2 regions of the Novosphingobium sp. TCA1 genome follow, and region 1 is predicted to be linked to the other one. Evidence: predicted binding sites of a transcription regulator. Region 1 holds the regulator's gene; the other holds the start of a gene.
The links. Region 1 encodes LexA, which represses DNA repair genes until DNA is damaged. Its sites were predicted from a motif close to GTTCCNCNCTTGTTCT; they were not measured.
Positions count from the first base shown of each region.

Region 2: NTCA1_RS18990 (ImuA family protein) is a predicted target of LexA. The motif match lies at 2,325-2,340, and genes of this name have one in related genera.

Region 1 covers NZ_BLJH01000006.1:27,304-31,654, reverse strand. The annotation lists gene NTCA1_RS09440 (ComEC/Rec2 family competence protein) at 1-2,238, shown strand, start outside; gene lexA (transcriptional repressor LexA) at 2,232-2,918, opposite strand; gene NTCA1_RS09430 (molybdopterin molybdotransferase MoeA) at 3,050-4,252, opposite strand; gene moaC (cyclic pyranopterin monophosphate synthase MoaC) at 4,261-4,351, opposite strand, start outside.
Region 2 covers NZ_BLJH01000018.1:109,174-113,524, forward strand. The annotation lists gene NTCA1_RS18985 (DUF6504 family protein) at 1-1,610, opposite strand, end outside; gene NTCA1_RS18990 (ImuA family protein) at 1,528-2,322, opposite strand; gene NTCA1_RS18995 (heavy metal-binding domain-containing protein) at 2,587-3,276, shown strand; gene NTCA1_RS19000 (hypothetical protein) at 3,581-3,826, shown strand; gene NTCA1_RS19005 (DUF4062 domain-containing protein) at 4,131-4,351, shown strand, end outside.

The DNA.
Region 1 (4,351 bases):
GATTTCGAGCGCCCGGATGTCACCGGAGGCGCTGCAATGCAGCATCGCCCATGGATCAGCCAGAGCCACTTGTCGAGCAGTTTGGCCGGTGTCGAGTGTTTTCTTTCGAACTGCGGTTTCGCAAGAGGGCCATGGCTGACGGTAGCCTTTGGAATCGGCATAATTGCGTGGTTTTTATCGTTAACCGCGGAGGCATGGGCAGGCATTTGCGTAGTATGCGTCACGATTGCACTTTTAGCACTGAACTGGCGCAGCGGCATCCTGCGCTTCCCTTACAGCAGGCAGGCTGTCCTGTCCCTTTCTTTACTGTTTCTGGCGGGTTTCCTTTCCATCTGGATACGTTCGGAAATCGTTGGGCGTCCGGCGATTTCACACCCGGTCAGCGGCAGTTTCACGGCACGCGTCATCGGGATAGAAGAACAGCCGGCCCTTGACCGCTTGAGGCTCACCCTGGCCATGCGCGATCCCGAAAGCGCCAACCCGATCAAGGTGCGCGTAAATCTGCCGCTGTCTTCGGGCGACAACGAACTGGCCAGCGGCGCGGTCATCCGATTTCGCGGACGGCTTTCGCCTCCGGCTTCGCCGATGTTTCCGGGCGGGTATGACTTTGCCAGGGCCGCATGGTTCATGGGTATTTCCGCCACGGGATCGGTGACATCGCCGGTCGAGATCGTGTCCCGGGGCGGGGGCCAGGACTGGCTAACCGCACAGCGCATGGCGCTCTCGCATCATATTGCGAAACGATTGCCCGGGACGGCGGGGGGCATCGCAACGGCTCTGACGACCGGAGACATGGGCGCAATCGGCGATGTGGAAGTCCAGGCCATGCGGGATTCTGGCCTCGCGCACCTTCTGTCCATCAGCGGGCTTCACGTTAGCGCGGTGATCGGGTTCGCCTATCTCGTGGTACTTCGCCTGCTGGCCCTCTCGCCCGCTTTGGCGCTGAGGGTTCGGCTTCCGATCCTGGCGGGCATTGCCGGAGCGCTTGTGGGTATCGGCTATACGCTACTGAGCGGATCGCAGGTGCCCACCGTAAGGTCCTGCCTCGGCGCCTTGCTGGTCCTTCTGGCGGTCGTCCACGGCCGCGATGCCCTATCTATGCGGCTGCTGGCCGTTGCGGCCTTTCTGGTCTTGCTGATCTGGCCCGAGTCGATCCTCGGCCCGAGCTTTCAGATGAGCTTCGCGGCGGTCATGGTGCTTGTAGCCCTGGGCAGCGCCGAGCCGATGAAGCGCTGGCTGAGCCCCCGTGACGAAGCCGTTTCGACAAAGGGCTTGCGCGCGCTCGCGATGCTTCTCGCAACCGGGATTGCTATCGAAATCGTCCTGATGCCGATCGGCCTCTTCCATTTTCATCGGGCCGGACTTTATGGTGCTTTTGCGAACCTCGTTGCAATTCCGTTGACCACACTGGCGATCATGCCGCTGATCGCCCTGGCGCTGGCGCTCGACATTGTGGGATTGGGCGCGCCGGTCTGGTGGCTCGCTGCCCACGCCATCGATGCCTTGCTTGAAATTGCCCGATTCGTGGCAGCGCGCCCCGGCGCGGTGATCGTCACGCCCGGAATGAGCGGAGGGCACTTCCTGCTCTTCGTGGCGGGCGGTCTATGGCTTGGGCTTTGGAACGGCACATTCCGTCTCTGGGGGCTGCTGCCGATCATGGCTGGACTACTGGTGCTGCTGGTGATGCAGGCGCCGGACATCATGGTCTCAGGCGATGGCCGTCATGTGGCATGGGTCGATCCCGGCAACGGCCGCATCGCCATGCTTCGCGACAGTTCCAGCGACTATGCCCTGGAGAACATCATGGAGGCGGCAGGTCTTTCGCAGAGACCGCAAGCGGTGCGGAATAGTTCCGGTACACGGTGCAATCAGGATTTCTGTGCAGTCGCCCTGAACAGTCCCGGGAAAGTCACACATCTTCTGATTGCCCGGGGGCGCAGTATCGTGCCGGAAGAGCAATTGGCCAAGGCCTGCGCACGTGCAGATGTGGTTATCGCCGATCGGCGCCTTCCCGGCTCCTGTCGGCCAAGATGGCTAAAGGCCGATCGCCGGTTGCTGGATCGAACAGGCGGCCTTGCGATTTCTGTCGGACCCCGGACGGTCAAGTCGGTGAGCGAAACACAAGGCGATCATGGATGGTGGCGGTCGAGGACCTTTCGACCCTTCGCAAACCAAGTGGAAAGGGCGTCCTGGGCAAGGGAGACGACACTGGCGCCTCCCAGTGACACCCATCAGTGATAGCGGCGGAGCAAGCCTGCGAGTTTGCCCTGAACCTCCACTTCGTCCGGCCCGTAGATCTGGGGTTCATAGGCCCCGTTCGCCGGATCGAGCCGGATCATTCCGCCTTCGCGGCGCAAGTATTTCAGCGTGGCTTCCTCACCGCGGATGAGAGCGACGATGATCTCGCCGTCCCGCGCCGTGTTGGTGCGCTTCACCAGTGCGAAGTCGCCATCGAGAATGCCGGCTTCCACCATGGAATCGCCTGAAACTTCCAGAGCATAATGATCGCCCGAGCCCAGCAGCGCCGCCGGAACCGGAAGCGAGGACTGGCCTTCCAGAGCTTCGATGGGAACGCCTGCGGCGATCCGGCCATGAAGCGGAATTTCGATGACGTCGTTGGCGGGCACACCGACCGCAGGAGCGCGCGTAGTCGCTTCTCGCGCAGGTGTCGCGGGCGTGGCCTTGGCAGGCTTGGGGTTTGCATCTTCGGGCTGGCGAAGAACCTCCAGCGCGCGGGCGCGGTTGGGAAGGCGCCGGATGAAGCCGCGTTCTTCGAGCGCCGAGATCAGTCTGTGGACACCCGACTTGGACTTGAGGTCCAGCGCTTCCTTCATTTCCTCGAAACTGGGGGAAATGCCGCTTTCCTCAAGCCGGACCTGGATGAACCGGAGCAATTCGTGCTGCTTGCGCGTCAACATCTGCTTAGCCTCATGTGTTCTGCGGCACTTGGACCTGATTCCGCCCGCCGGGCCGTCCGTCAGCGCATTTCGCCTTTCAGCGACTTACCTGCGAACAATGAGGGAACAATTATGCAACGAACCGGGTATAGTCAAGCAATACCGCCATTTTGGAGCAAGAATACCTGAACATCGTCTCCGGCAAGGGCAGCGGGGGCGTGAGCCGGGCGGTCGATCAGAACATTGCTTGCAGCCAGGGACGAGAGCGCCCCGCTATCCTGAAGGGACAGCGCTCGAACCGTTTCGCCATCCCACCGGGCTCTTAGGAATTCCCGCCGCGCACCGCCGGGTTTCAGCGGCTCGGCGAGGCGTATCGTGATTTTCCGGGGCAGGGGATCGGCGGCGCCGAGGAGGGCGCGGAGCACGGGAAGCATGAAAAGGTAGGCGGTTACGAGGCTGGACACGGGATTGCCGGGTAATCCGATGACAAGTTGCCTGCGCGCGCCGCGATTGCGTGTTGCGATCAGAAGCGGCTTGCCCGGCTTGATCGCGATGCGCCAGAATTCGATCCGGGCGCCCCACGCCTCCAGGGCCGGACGCAGGAGATCGTGGTCCCCCACCGACGCTCCGCCGCTGGTGACTATGATGTCGGCATCCGATGCCGCTTCCAGGGCCGCGACGAGTGCCTCGATATCGTCGGGAATCGGTCCATTACGCTTGGCATCGACCGGGAGGCTGCGTGCCAGCGCCACGAGCATGGCGCCGTTGCTGGCGGGAATCTGATGCTCGGCGCAGAATTCGGGATCGCTGGAAAGTTCGTCCCCGCTGTCGATCACGGTGAGGCGGGGGATCCTGCATACCGGAAGATGCCTGTGCCCGGCGGCGATGGCCAACCCGGCCTGCGCCGGGCCGATCTGCGTTCCGGCTGCCAGCAGCAGATGACCGTCCGGGAAGTCCATGCCCTTCGCGCGAATATGGCGGTTTCCGGGCGAAGGCGCCTCTCCGGCAAGGGTCAGTTTGTCGCCTGCGCGGTGCAGGTCTTCCTGCAGGATCACGGCCCGGCCGCCGGAAGGTAGCAGGGCGCCGGTCGAGATCCGCACGGCCTCGCCGGCATTTATCGTGCCCGTGAAGGGATGACCTGCGGCGCTTTCTCCGATCACCCGCCAGGGGCCGGCAAGATCGTCTTCAGCCACGGCATATCCGTCCATGGCCGACATGTCCGCCATGGGCTGACAGCGCCGCGCATGCAGCGGCGCGGCGAGATAGCGTCCGAGCGTGCCCTCGATATCGACATGTTCGATGGCGAGCGGTTCGACCAGCGCCAGCAGGTGGGACTGCGCCTCATCCAGATCCATCGGCGGCTTCATTGCAACTGGTCTGCCGCCTTCCAATGACCAGACTTTCCGCCGATCTTCTCGATCAGCCTGATGTCGCCGATGACCATGGCTTTGTCG
Region 2 (4,351 bases), on a different contig from region 1:
ACCACGCCCGAGAGCTGCTCGGGCCGGGGCAGCAGGCGGATAGGTCGCCGCCAGCCCGGCCACCGGGCGGGCCTCGCCAGCGGATCGGTCCGCCTGGCGGCGCGTTCGGGAACATCGCTCTCGATCGCGGTGATCCGGAACAGCGCGTCCTCGCCGACCCGGCCCGCGAGCTGATCGACGAGCGGGGCGATGTCCGGCGCCTGCGGTTCGCCTGCGAGCCCGTTGCGGGTCATCTCGGGCTGCAGGATTTCGGTGCGCGGCGCGGCGAGTTCCATCGCCTCGATACCGAGCCCGGGATCGATGCGCTCGACCCGCATTGCCAGCATGCGCGCGAGATGCTTCGCGTCCCGGGTGGCGCGCGCGGTGCCGATCGCGATGCGCTGATCGATGCCGTCGACGCGGCGGCAGGTCAGCACCGCGCTGCGCAGCCCGAGGCGGCGCCCCTCGAGATCGCGCACGAGATCGCCGAGCAGATCGCCCGCCACCTGGTTGATGGCTTCGGCGGTTGTGATCGGCTCGAGCAGCCGCCGCTCGGCGCGCGGCGTCTCGAAAGGGACGATCGGCACGATCGGTTCCGCGACGAGCCCGCAGGCCTGATCGAGACGTTCGACGGCCTTGAGGCCGAGGCGTTTGGCGAGCGGCCCGCGCGGCATCGGATAGAGATCGGCGATCCGCTCGAGCCCGAAACGGCTTGCCGCGTTCAGCACCTCGTCCGGCAGCCGCAAGGCGGCCAGCGGCAGGTTCGCGATGGCCTGTGCTTCGTCGCCGGGGGGCAGGATGGTTATCGCCGCGCCCGCAAAGCGGGCGAGGGCGTGGGCCGCGCCGGGACTAGCGGCAATGGCAATCCGGGCGGTGAAGCCCAGCCGCTCCAGGAAGCGCAGGGCGCGCCGGCAGAAGCGTGCTTCACCCCCGAAAAGATGGGTAGTGCCGGTGAGGTCGAGCCAGAGACCGTCCGGCGCGCAGACGCTTGCCGTCGGAGTCCAGTGCCGGACTGCATGAAGCGCGAGGCGATCCAGCCAGGCCTGATCGCCTTCGCGGTCTGCCTCGCGGACCTCGAGATCGCTGACAAGCGCGCGGGCCTGGGCCGCGGCCATGGCGGGATGGAGGCCGAGTTCGCGTGCCAGTGGGCAGGCTGCGGTAACCACTTCGCGCTGGCCGCTGCGCTCGATCAGGACCGTCGGCCGCTGCCACAGGCTGGTGATGTGCTTTTGCGGGGCCGAGACCGGGGATCGGCCGGCTCGCGAAGGGCCGTCGTCCGGGCGCATCGCCCGGAACGGATGATCGGCAGGCTCGCTCCGCCGGCCCATCTCGCGCATGGTCGGGCGCTGATGCGCGGGCAGCGCATCGATGGCGGCCTGCTTCGCTGCGGGTGCTGGCACGGCGCCTTGCGCCCAGCGCGCGCCCGGCCGCCAGCCGCCGCCGCGCGGCACCGAGCAGGGGCCGGGGTCGTCGTCGATCGGCGGGGCGCCTCGCAGCGCCGGGCGCAATCCGGATGCATCCGTCTGATGCCGCGCGGGCGCGCGCGTCTCAGGCGGCGCGGGCGGCAGCTCGGCCCGGCGCAGCCGCTCGATCGGCAGGTGCGGCAGGTAGAGCGAGGCGACCCTGGTCATCGCAGGCCTCGACAAGAAGGGAGAAGGGATTGCCGCCGCGCTGGCGGACAAGTTCGATCTGCCAACGTCCACGACCGACGCCGGAATGGGCGAGAGGGCGGGACGGCGCTGCGGCAATGCTCCAGCGCGTCATGGCGGCCGAGGGCTGGGCAAGCGGATCCCGCCCGCGGGTACGGTGCCGGTGGTAGAGCAGCATCGGGGTCCCGCTGTCGCCGGCGGCAAGCTGCAGGCGCCGTGTCGCGGTCTGGTCGGCCATTTTGACTTCGGCGATCACGCAGGCCAGCGATCCGTCGCGCAGGCCGTCCTCGGCCATGGCCAGGACATCGGTGTCCTTTGCCCCTTGCGCATAGAGCACTTTATCCGGGCCGAGCCCGACCTGCTCGAGCCCCGGCGCATAGAGATCGAAGCGCGACAGCGTCCAGAGCACGGTCATCCCGGGCTCTGCTGCAAAGCGCGCGGCGATGCCGGCGGTGAACAGCGTGGCTGCGGCATCGTCGCTCCAGGCCGCGCTGGCGCCCGCGATTTCGTGGAGGGCGCCGCTGCTCAGGCCTCGGTCGGCGAGGGCGCCGTCGATCTCGTGTACCCCGAACGGCAGGGCCGGGCCGCGCGCGGTCTGCGCTGCGGCGACTTGCGCGCGCAGCGCGGCGAGCGCGTCGGCAGGCAAGAGGGATGAAAGGGCGGTGGTCAGGAGCATCGGATCAGGGTGACTCATTTGTTCGCTCTATGTTCTGTTTGTTTATCAGCGGCGTCAAGACGGCTGACGGGATGTTCCCGGGTCGTTGCCCGCTAACCAGCGGGCTGAAAACGATAAAGAATTTGCGCGGGTCCGGTATGCTCAGAAGTGCCCATTTGGTGGGGCCGATGACACTTGGTGGCTTGAAGCAGCGGGATCTGCGTGACGTTGATTTTCCAGATGAGGCTTTAACCGCCCGGTCACGGCGAGAGGGTTAGGGTCGGGTCCAGCAAGGGGAAAAATATGAACGATACGTGCTCGAACTGCGATGCCGAGATCTCCGATGGCGGCTTCCTGAAAACGCCAAATCGCCGGTACAGTGCGCGGCAGGTCTCCTTCGTGAACTTCGTGACCGATGCCAGTTATCCCGATCTCTGCGAGAAATGCGGTGATGCCGAGTATCGCGGTGCGGTCATCGGCACCAAGGCGCAGCGCGAGGAGTGCCGGCAATACGTCCAGGATCACATCGTCGACTTCCCGATGATGACGATCTCACAGGTTCCTCCAGGGGCCCGCTGCCGGATCAAGTCGATGGTGACGGCAAACGTGACCGTCGGCACCGGATTTTTCAACGAACTCAGCCAGGGATTTTCCGACATGTTCGGCGCCACCAACGTTGCGACCGGCATGGCCTTCAAGGTGAACTCGGGTGAAGCGACCGCGCGGTCGGTCCTGGTGGAAAAGGCAATCGCCATGGGCGCCAATTGCGTGATCGGCGTCGATATCGACTACGGCACCACGAACAACAATGCAGCCACGGTCAACATGCAGGGCACCGCTGTCGTCATCGAAAACCTTGAGAATATTTTGAGCGACGATGTGCTCGAGCGCTTTCGGGTTTTCGAGGAAAAGCGCGGCCGCGTTCAGGAAATCAGCCGCTGGCTGGCAGGGGACTTCGAAGGCGTCGCGGTTCCCGATGTCGAGACGGTCTGACGGGGCTCTTCGCGGCGATTATCGGATCTCTCCCGCGGCCGTGCGGCTTCGCGATTCAGGCCGGCGTGAGTCGAGGAGGGCGCGCTTCCGCAGGAGGATGCCGATGCCGGCGTGTGCGGCACCAATCCACGAGTCGCGCACCGACTCGGCCTGTGCGGAAGGCTGTTGGTATTCTGTTGATAAAGGGGCGGGCGGGTGCGTTTTTACTGGAGCCGGGACTCGCGCCTCGTTAAGCGGATCCGGCGCGCTTCGAGGGGGATCGACCTTCTCGAGGATGCCATTTCGAACATCGACGGAGCACATCATGACTGGGGCCCAACTGGCCGCGGCCCGCAGGAATCGCGGCCTCACTGAAGCGGAACTCGGCAAGGCCATCGGTTATCGCGATCCCGCCCGCGCGGTCCGCCGCCTCGAAGCCTCGGGCGCGGTCAACTCGCGCGCGCTGACCATGATCAAGGTCGTTTTCGGCACCGTCGATCAGAACAACGCCCGCGAGCGCGGGCATCGGCGGCGCGCGGTAAATCCCGACCAGCTCTCGTTCGCATTCTGAGCGGGCCGGGGACACCGTATGATCTCTCGGGTCTGCTGCGCCGCGGCTGACCTGGGATCGAACACCGGCTCCCGGACCCGACGGCCCGGCCCGCGCAGCGAGGGCGGTCTGGCGATGACTGGCGCTATGGGTGCGGGAGGCGGCTGCGCCGGTTCGCGGTATGCCTGGCGAGCCGCGGGATCATGCCGCCCTCCGCCGAGCGCAGAGGCCTGGGCTCATCGGCCGTTGAAGATTGATCGCGATTTCCGCGAGATGGTTGCCATTCGCCCGTGGACAATCGGCGGCTCGCCCCTAATCTGGCCTTATGCGGATTTTCATCAGCTCGCTCATTTCCGGCTTCGAGCCCCAGCGGGCGGCTGCCCGCCGCGCGGTGTCTACCTTGCGCCACGAGCCGGTCATGGCAGAGGACTTCGGCGCTCAGCCGCACTCGCCGCAGATCGCCTGTCTTCAGGGCCTGCGCGGATCGGACATGGTCGTTCTGATTCTCGGCGAGGGTTACGGCTTCGTGCCTCCCGGATCGCCCCT